Regions from separate parts of the Agrobacterium sp. A3-95 genome, predicted to be linked through region 3. Evidence: riboswitches for the same ligand, from Rfam matches in the RefSeq annotation. Region 3 holds a riboswitch; each other region holds the start of a gene.
The links. Region 3 has a riboswitch for thiamine pyrophosphate ahead of ACQZ5Y_RS28110 (Bcr/CflA family efflux MFS transporter). Riboswitches for the same ligand answer to the same signal wherever they lie in the genome.
Positions count from the first base shown of each region.

Region 1: another riboswitch for thiamine pyrophosphate. It lies ahead of ACQZ5Y_RS08865 (ABC transporter permease); the one in region 3 lies ahead of ACQZ5Y_RS28110 (Bcr/CflA family efflux MFS transporter).
Region 2: another riboswitch for thiamine pyrophosphate. It lies ahead of thiC (phosphomethylpyrimidine synthase ThiC); the one in region 3 lies ahead of ACQZ5Y_RS28110 (Bcr/CflA family efflux MFS transporter).
Region 4: another riboswitch for thiamine pyrophosphate. It lies ahead of thiB (thiamine ABC transporter substrate binding subunit); the one in region 3 lies ahead of ACQZ5Y_RS28110 (Bcr/CflA family efflux MFS transporter).

Region 1 is NZ_JBNWDR010000002.1:721,266-723,461, forward strand. It holds gene ACQZ5Y_RS08860 (ABC transporter substrate-binding protein) at 1-399, opposite strand, end outside; gene ACQZ5Y_RS08865 (ABC transporter permease) at 396-1,181, opposite strand; TPP riboswitch at 1,310-1,412, opposite strand; gene ACQZ5Y_RS08870 (TadE/TadG family type IV pilus assembly protein) at 1,594-2,196, shown strand, end outside.
Region 2 is NZ_JBNWDR010000005.1:355,886-358,081, reverse strand. It holds gene thiC (phosphomethylpyrimidine synthase ThiC) at 1-973, opposite strand, end outside; TPP riboswitch at 1,068-1,179, opposite strand; gene ACQZ5Y_RS16175 (acyl carrier protein) at 1,360-1,611, shown strand; gene ACQZ5Y_RS16170 (acyl-CoA dehydrogenase family protein) at 1,611-2,196, shown strand, end outside.
Region 3 is NZ_JBNWDR010000021.1:661-2,856, forward strand. It holds gene ACQZ5Y_RS28105 (leucine-rich repeat domain-containing protein) at 28-867, shown strand; TPP riboswitch at 1,033-1,149, shown strand; gene ACQZ5Y_RS28110 (Bcr/CflA family efflux MFS transporter) at 1,180-2,196, shown strand, end outside.
Region 4 is NZ_JBNWDR010000005.1:196,580-198,775, reverse strand. It holds gene thiB (thiamine ABC transporter substrate binding subunit) at 1-811, opposite strand, end outside; TPP riboswitch at 850-960, opposite strand; gene ACQZ5Y_RS15465 (VOC family protein) at 1,006-1,398, opposite strand; gene ACQZ5Y_RS15460 (ABC-F family ATP-binding cassette domain-containing protein) at 1,490-2,196, opposite strand, start outside.

The DNA.
Region 1 (2,196 bases), on a different contig from region 3:
GAAGCCGACCTTCTTGCCCTTCAGGTCCTTCAGGCTCTTGATCGGCCCGTCGGCCAGAACGGTGACGGTGTTCAGCGGGGTTTCGACCAGCGTGCCGAAACGGACGAGCGGCAGCCCGGCATCGTGGTCTAGATAGAGGTTCGGCTGGTAGTGAACGCCGATATCGGCCTGTTTTGCCGAGACGAGACGCGGCACGGCGGATGGGTCCGCAGGCGGAACCAGCTCAACGTCCAGCCCGGCATCTGCGAACAGGCCGCGTTCCTTGGCGATCACCATCGGTGCATGGTCCGGGTTCACGAACCATTCCAGCAATACGGTAAGCTTGTCGGCCGCCTGCGATTGCACGGGCGCAAACACGATTGCTGCCGCGACGACGAGGGAAAGAAGAGTTCGTTTCATGGTGCCGAAAGTCTCCGCAAATGTTTGAAAGGAATGAGATGGTCTGTTTCTTTGGCCCAGGGGGCGAGGTTGGCCGTTGCCCGGTCGACGACAAGCCGCAGCAGCACCGCCATGACGGCGAGAATAGTCATGGCGGCGAACATTGTGTCGGTCTGCATGCGGGCATTGGACTGGATCATGACAAAACCGAGCCCGGCGGAGGCGCCCACCCATTCGCCAATGACCGCGCCGAGCGGGGCGAGCGGAGCTGCGACCCTCAGCCCGGAAATGAGTGCGGGAAGCGCCAGCGGCACACGCAGCCGGGTGAGGATTTGCCAGTGGCTCGCCTCCGTCAGCGAGGCGGCATCGAGGATTGTCCGATCCGTGCGGTTGAGGCCGTCGGTGAAGGCTGAAGCGACGGGAAAAAAGATGATGATCGCCGTCATGACAACTTTCGAGGCCATGCCGAAACCGAACCAGAGTACGAGAATAGGGGCCAGCACGAAGACCGGAAATGCCTGCAACACGAGAACCATGGGCCAGACGAGGCGGCCAAAACGCGGGACGGCGGCAATCGTAAAGGCAACGAGAATGCCGGCGGCAATGCCAGCCGCAAGCCCGACAGCCATTTCACCTGATGTCACCATGGCCTGTCCGAACAGGAAGGCTGGCTGGCGCAGGAGTGCTGCGGCAACATCGGCGGGCGAGGGCAGGATGTAGCGGGGCGGTGCAAACAGCCAGATGCCCAGCTGCCAGACAATCAGAATAAGAACGACGCCCTTCAGCGCATGGGAGGCACGCATCGGCCGGGACTCAGACGCAGCCGTACCGTATACGAAGGGAAGGATGTTTCATCATCATCGTTCGGTCTCCAGCTGTGGCGATCACGGAGATCCGGGCAAAGCGGAGAAGAGAAAGGGCAGTAACGCAAACGCGCTACAGTTTCCGTTCCTACGCCGGCATGACCCGGATCAGGTTCAAGGGTCCGGCTCATCGCCATCTCAGCACCGTCAGGTGCTCCCCTCGGAAGAGACTGTTTTGCTAGGAGGGTTTTGAAGTAATGTCAACGTTGAAAGTTAACGAGAATATTGGCGAATTTGCCGCGAACATATTAGTTGTTGATTATATTAAGTTTATCAAAAATTAGTTATTTATTGAAACCGCTTTTCAATTCCGCTGTATTAGCTTTATCTCCCAGATTGGTTGGGGGCGAACTTGAAAAACTTCTGGCGAGAGAAATCTGGAAATTTTGGCATTCTGACCGCGCTGCTCATGGTGCCTCTGTGCGGGGCTGCCGGTGTGACGCTCGATATTACGCGCGGCATGTCGGTCAAAGCCGATCTGCAGCAGGCAGCGGATTCCGCGGCTCTGGCGGCAGTCGCCGATATGTCCGCAAGTGTTCAGGCGGCAAAGAAGATGTCGGGGGACGGTGTCATTCCCGTCGGCAATGAAGAAGCCCGGGCATTCTTCGATGGCAATCAGCGCGGCGACGCGGACTACACCATTACCTCGGTCGATGTTTCGGTGATCAAGCACGGCAATGTGGTCGAGTCGTCCGTCAGCTTCAAGGCGTCGGTCAGCACGACCCTCTCAGGGCTTCTGGGGAAGGATTTCGTTTCGGTTGCCGGCACGGCCACGGCCAAATACGAAACGGAAACCTTCAGCGATTTCTATCTTCTGCTTGATAATACGCCCTCCATGGGAGTGGGCGCGACACCCACGGATGTTGCCACCCTGGTTGCGAATACTGGCGATAAATGCGCTTTTGCCTGCCACATCGTGAAGGACGGCGTGGCAGACCCGAACAGCTATTACTTC
Region 2 (2,196 bases), on a different contig from region 3:
CACGGTTGACGGTAAGCGGAATGTAATGCAGCCGAACACCGGCATGGATGGTGAAATAATCCACGCCTTGCTCCGCCTGTTCGATCAACGTGTCGCGGAACACTTCCCAGTTCAGGTCCTCGGCAATGCCGTTGACCTTCTCCAGCGCCTGATAAAGCGGCACCGTGCCGATCGGCACCGGCGAATTGCGGATGATCCATTCGCGGATATTGTGGATGTTGCGCCCGGTCGAAAGGTCCATGACGGTATCGGCACCCCAGCGGATCGCCCAGACCATCTTCTCCACCTCTTCGGCCATGGAGGAGGTGACGGCGGAATTGCCGATATTGGCGTTGATCTTGACCAGAAAATTACGGCCGATGATCATCGGCTCAAGCTCGGGGTGATTGATGTTGGCCGGGATGATGGCGCGGCCCGATGCGACTTCCTGACGGACGAACTCCGGCGTCACATAATCGGGTATCTGCGCGCCAAAACTCTCGCCATCACGAGCCAGATTCTCCTTCGCCGCTTCGCGCCCCAGATTTTCGCGGATGGCGATGAACTCCATTTCTGGCGTGATGATGCCTGCCCGCGCATAGGCAAGCTGCGTTACGGCTTTTCCTTCCGTGGCCCTCAGCGGCTGGTGGCGCACGGCAAATTCAGGCGTCAGGCGCTCGCCAGTGGCAAAGCCGTTATCCTCCGGTTTGACGTGCCGACCGTCGTAAGCCGCGACATCGCCGCGCGCTACAACCCAGTCGTGACGCAGGCGCGGCAGACCCTTTTCGATCAGAACGTTATGCAATGGATCGGTATAGGGGCCTGAGGAATCATAGACCGTGACCGGCGGTTCTCCCGCCGTCGGGTGGACGGCGATTTCGCGCATCGGCACGCGAATATGCGGATGCAAAATTCCGGTTTTGTGGATTTTCGTGGAGGCGGGATGCGGCCCGGTTGTGACGACAAGCGGGATATTCTTGGCAACGATATTCATCATGAGGCTCCAAAGTTTGACAGTGGAGACCCAGTTCGAGCCGGAATGATGGAAAATACCGACGCATCGGCAGCGCAAGTTACACGCAATCCGACCTTCGGTCTTTGCACCGTCCCTACGCCAGTATGAACTGGATCAGGTTCAACGGGTCACTGCGCATAAAAGCAGAATCTCAGCCCCTTGACGGGACACCCCTGGTGAATGGACACAAGAGAAAACACCGCCCGACATTTGTCAAGGGTGCTGCTGATGGCTGGCAAAGGTGGACGAACAACAAAAGCGCCGTTAGTGGTAATTAACCTAACGGTTTAGGCGAATATTATCGTTTTCAAATTAACGATAAGCACAAACCATCCTGATGTTAAATTCATGGGAGATAAGTCGGAATGAATGCGACTATTCGTGAAATACTGGCAAAATTCGGCCAGCTTCCTACGCCCGTCGATACGATTGAAAACGAAGCAGATCTTTATGCGGCAGGTCTTTCTTCCTTTGCATCGGTGCAATTGATGCTGGGTATCGAGGAAGCTTTCGATATCGAATTCCCCGACAACCTCTTGAACCGCAAGTCCTTTGCCAGCATCAAGGCCATTGAAGACACCGTTAAGCTCATTCTGGATGGTAAAGAGGCAGCCTGATGAATGTGACCGTTGCGCCGCAGGATGAAACGCTGTCCGCGCGCGCAAGCCGCGTCGCAGCAATTGCCGCCAAACACGCGGACGAGGTGGACGTCACCGGTCGCTTCCCGGAGGAAGCCGTCAAGGCGCTGAGACAAGAGCGCCTTCTCGGCATTCAGGTCCCGTCCTCTCTTGGTGGCGAAGGCGCATCCATACAGCAAATCGCCGATATCTGCGCCCGGCTTGGCCAGGCCTGTTCGGCAACCGCGATGATTTTCGCCATGCACCACATCAAGGCATCGAGCCTTGTGGAACACGGCGAGACAAGCCCATGGCATGCGGGCTTCATGAGCCGCATTGCAAGCGAACAGCTTCTGCTCGCCTCGGCCACGACCGAAGGCGGAATCGGCGGCAATCTGCGCAATTCCATCTGCGCGATTGAGGTCGAAGGAGACATCTGCCGGCTGGAGAAGGACGCCACCGTCATTTCCTACGGCAGCAATGCGGATGCCATCCTCATCACCTCGCGCGCCCACAAGGATGCCGCCCCGGCCGATCAGGTGATGACCGTCTTCCTGAAAGATCAGTACAGGCTCGAGAAGACCC
Region 3 (2,196 bases):
TTCCGCTTCGCGCCAATTGTGGTCATTGTGGCTGCTGCTAAACTTCCTACTCTGCGGCTTCGAAAAAGCCAGCGAAACAAGTTTAGCTTTTATTTAAGATGTTGTGAGAACAGCTTAAATCCTAACGAAGTTGGTGCGGCTTTAGATTTGGAATATTTCTCAGCGATAGTTGGTACTTTGGAATTCCTTCGGGGAAACCCTGACGGCATCCATCGCTCAGTAAAGAAGATTGAGCGACTTCCTGCTCCCAGCGAATTGAGTTGGTGCTTAGAAGGTGCTCCGCTAGTAGATTTCTGCGGACTCTCTGACGTTGAGCACTTAACGTCCCTTTATCTTGTTGAATGCCGCAAGCTCACCTCCTTTCGGGGGATCGCAACGCGATTTCCGAAGCTCAAAGCTCTTTGGGTCTATTCATGTGATCAACTGAATACCCTTGATGGGTTGCAATTTTTGAAGGAACTCCAAGCTTTAACGATCTGGCCGTCCTTCTCCGGTAAGAACAAAGTTGACTCTTTTTCGCCACTCTCTGACTCCACCTCACTGAGCACACTAATCTTCTCGGGCAATGTCAGCGATGGTTCGTTGAAGCCTCTTTGGGGGTTGAAACTGCTTCACCAGCTTTTTCTGTCAAACAATTTCTCTTGGCAGGAATTTGCTCAGTTCGAGGCCCAGCGACCGGATGTCGATTTCCCTTGGAAAGGCGGCGTTGTCCATAATGCCAACCCGGCAATATTGACCTGTCCATCCTGCGGTAAACCGCAAGCACTGCTGACTGGTAAGGGGATCAGGCTGTGCTGTCCCGATTGTGATGCTGATCGCCTAGCTAAGCACATTAAACGCTATACCAAATTGTCGCGCAACTCCTGATTTTTTTCCACGGCCAATGACCGGTTTGGGCCGTCGGCAGTCCTTCCCTTCGCGCCAGAAGCGGTCACGGATGCCTAAGCAATCGGACATCGCCGCGATCAGGTTCGCTGCGACAGATTTCAAACCCAAACCCCATGTGCATCCTTCAAAGTTTAGGCTAGTCTCATCAGTACCGAGGGGTGCCCTGTCAAAGGGCTGAGATACTGTTGGGCGAACGCAGCGCAGTGACCCTTTGAACCTGATCCGGATCATGCCGGCGAAGGGACGGGTCAGACGCCTCTCTCTTTTGCCGGCCTCATAAAAGGGGCCGCAATGACGTTACATAGCCAACTTGCACGACTGAGCGCACAACGTCCGCCTACGCTTGTTACGTTGACCCTTCTATGCTCCCTTTCGGTGCTACCATTGAACATCTTCCTGCCGTCGATGGCGCACATCGCAAGAGATTTCCAAAGCGATTATGCTCTCGTGAGCCTGTCTCTGGCGGGCTACGCAGCTGTCGCCGTTATACTGGAACTGATCATGGGGCCGATGTCCGACCGGTTCGGGCGTCGGCCGATCGTCATCGTCAGCCTCGTATTCTTCACAGTCGGGTCCATCGGTTGTGCTCTTGCATCCAATATCTGGGCCTTTCTTACCTTCCGTTCGCTCCAGGCGGCGATCACCTCCTGCTATCCAGTTTCAATGGGGATTATCAGGGACAATGCTGGCAAGGAGCAGACAGCAAGCCGCATTGGCTATGCAGCGATGATCTGGGCGCTGGCACCGATGATTGGCCCGGCGCTTGGCGGTTTGGCGGATGAGGCCTTGGGCTGGCGGGCTATCTTCTGGGGCCTAGCGCTTGCGGGCACCGCAATGTTGACCTTGTGTTGGTTCCAACTCGGTGAGACGAACAGAATCCGATCTGGCTTCATAGCGCAGCAGTTCCGCGCATACCCAGCGCTTTTCCGCGCGCCACGCTTTTGGGCCTATGCGCTGTGCATGGGGTTCTCCGTCGGCACGGTCTACGCGTTTTTCGCCGGGGCTCCCTTCGTCGCTACGATGTTCAACATGTCGTCGACTGCGCTTGGTCTCATCGTCGGCAGCATTACGGCTGGCTTTGTTTTTGGCAGCTTCCTGTCTGGGCGCTATGCCGGCCGATATCGACTGACGACCATGATGATCCTGGGGCGGATCATTGCTTGCAGCGGTCCGGTGATTTGCCTGACCCTGCTATTTGCTGACGTGAAGAATGTGGTTGCGTTGTTGGGTCCTTGCATTCTGGTCGGCGTTGGCAATGGCTTGACGATGCCAAGTGCCAATGCCGGTGCTCTCTCCGTACGACCTAAC
Region 4 (2,196 bases), on a different contig from region 3:
CGAGGAACTGCTTCGCCAGTTCCTTGTGCGGCGCGTTTTTGAGAAGGCCGGAAACCTCGATCTGGATGTAGTGCCCCTCGGAAAAACCCGCGGCCTGATAGCGATCCGTCTTTTCCGAGACCATGTGATAGGCAGGCGACGTGGTGTAGGAGAGCACCATCGGCACCTCACCCTTGGTGAAAAGGCCATAGGATTCCGACCAGCCCGGCGTGACGGTTAGAATGCGCTTCCGGAGCTTCGCCCAGGCTTCCGGTGCCTTGTCGCCGTAAACGGACTTCACCCAGAGGAGCAGGCCAAGCCCCGGCGTGGAGGTGCGCGGGTCCTGAATGGCGATTTTCTGTGAAGGATCGCCGTCCACCAGATCCTTCAGGCTCGTCGGCGGATTTTTTATCGTCTGCGTGTCGTAGACAACGGCGAAATGACCGTAGTCGTAAGGGACGAAAACGTCGTCCTTGTAACCGCCCGGCACCTTGGCCGCCGATGCATCGATACCGCTGATATCGAAGAGGCCGGTCTGTTTCGCTTCCGCGACCAGATTGGTGTCGAGACCAACAACGACATCCGCCTTCGACGCCGCCCCTTCAAGCTTCAGGCGGTTGAGCAGCGCCACGCCATCCGCCACACCGACGAAATTGACCGTGCAATTGCACACCTTCTCGAAGGCCTCTTTCACCTTGGGGCCGGGACCCCATTCGGAAACGAAGCTTTCATAGGTATAGACGGTCAGTTCCTGTCTGTCCTGAGCAGTGGCAATACCGGGCAGAAACAACGAAACGGCAACGAGGGAATTCAAGAAAAGACGACGGCGCACGGGTATCTCCTCAAAAAACGAAAAGGGAAATAGCCGCTTGCCTTAAGCCGTCTAATCCCTCCGCCGGTATGAACCGGATCAGGTTCTTCGGGTTGGCAAGCCTCTCAGCCTTTTGCACGCAAGCACAAAAGACACCCCGTTAGATCAAGATGATGATGTAGTCCCGCTGTCTCTGATTGGCAAGATGGCTGCCGTCAGGCCTGCTGCACCATGTGCACCAGTTCCCAGACATGGCCGTCGGGATCCTGAAAACTACCGGCATACATGAAACCGTGATCCTGAACCGGTTTCCAGGTGTTGCCACCGGAGGCAAGCGCCGTTTCGATCATCCGGTCGATTTCCTCACGGCTTCCCGCTGTGAGACAGGTCAGGACCTCGGTGCTGCGTGTGGCGTCGGCGATATCGCCATTGATGAAATCGCGAAAACGCTCCTCCTGAAGAAGCATCACGAAGATGTTCTCCTCAACGATCATGCAGAGCGTGCGGTCATCCGAATATTCCGGATTGAAGGTGAAACCGAGAGCCGTGAAGAAGCTTCTCGATGTCTCGATATTCTTGACCGGCAGATTGACGAAGATCATGCGCATTTTGTGAACTCCTCCGAACCCGCACAGGAAACGGCAATTCCACCTCCCTGTCAAAGGTGGATGAGACCTCAGTCAAGAAATCGCGACCAAGTCACCCTTCAATTTCCTCGCGCAGCATCTCCAACTCCAGCCATTCCTCTTCCATGGCTTCGAGCTTTTCGCGCAGCTTCGTCATTTCCTGCGCCAGCGTATTGAAGGTAGCCGGGTCCTTGGTGAACAGATTGGGATCGGCCATGCGCTGCTCACGCTTGGCGATTTCGCCCTGCGCCTTCTCCATTTCCTTTGGAAGGTTTTCGAGCGCAAATTTTTGCTTGAAGGAAAGCTTGCCCTTGGCCTTTGAAGGGTCCTGCGACGCGGAGGCGGAAGGGGCGGTCTTTGCCTTTTCCTGCTTCTCCGCCTTGCGCTTTTCTTCTGCGGCACCCTTGCGTTGCGCCATCATGTCCGAATAGCCGCCGGCATATTCGATCCAGCGTCCATCAGGCTGGTCCGGATTGGCGGGCGCGATTGTGGAGGTGACGGTACGGTCGAGGAAGTCGCGGTCGTGGCTGACGAGAATGACCGTGCCGGAAAAGCCCGCAACGATTTCCTGCAACAGATCGAGCGTTTCGATATCGAGATCGTTGGTCGGCTCGTCAAGGATCAGCAGGTTGGTAGGCCGCGCCAGAATGCGCGCAAGAATAAGACGGGCGCGCTCACCACCGGAGAGGTTGCGGATGGGCGTGCGGGCCTGTTCCGGCTGGAACAGGAAGTCCTTCATGTAACCCGTCACATGTTTCAACTCGCCATTGACCAGCAAAT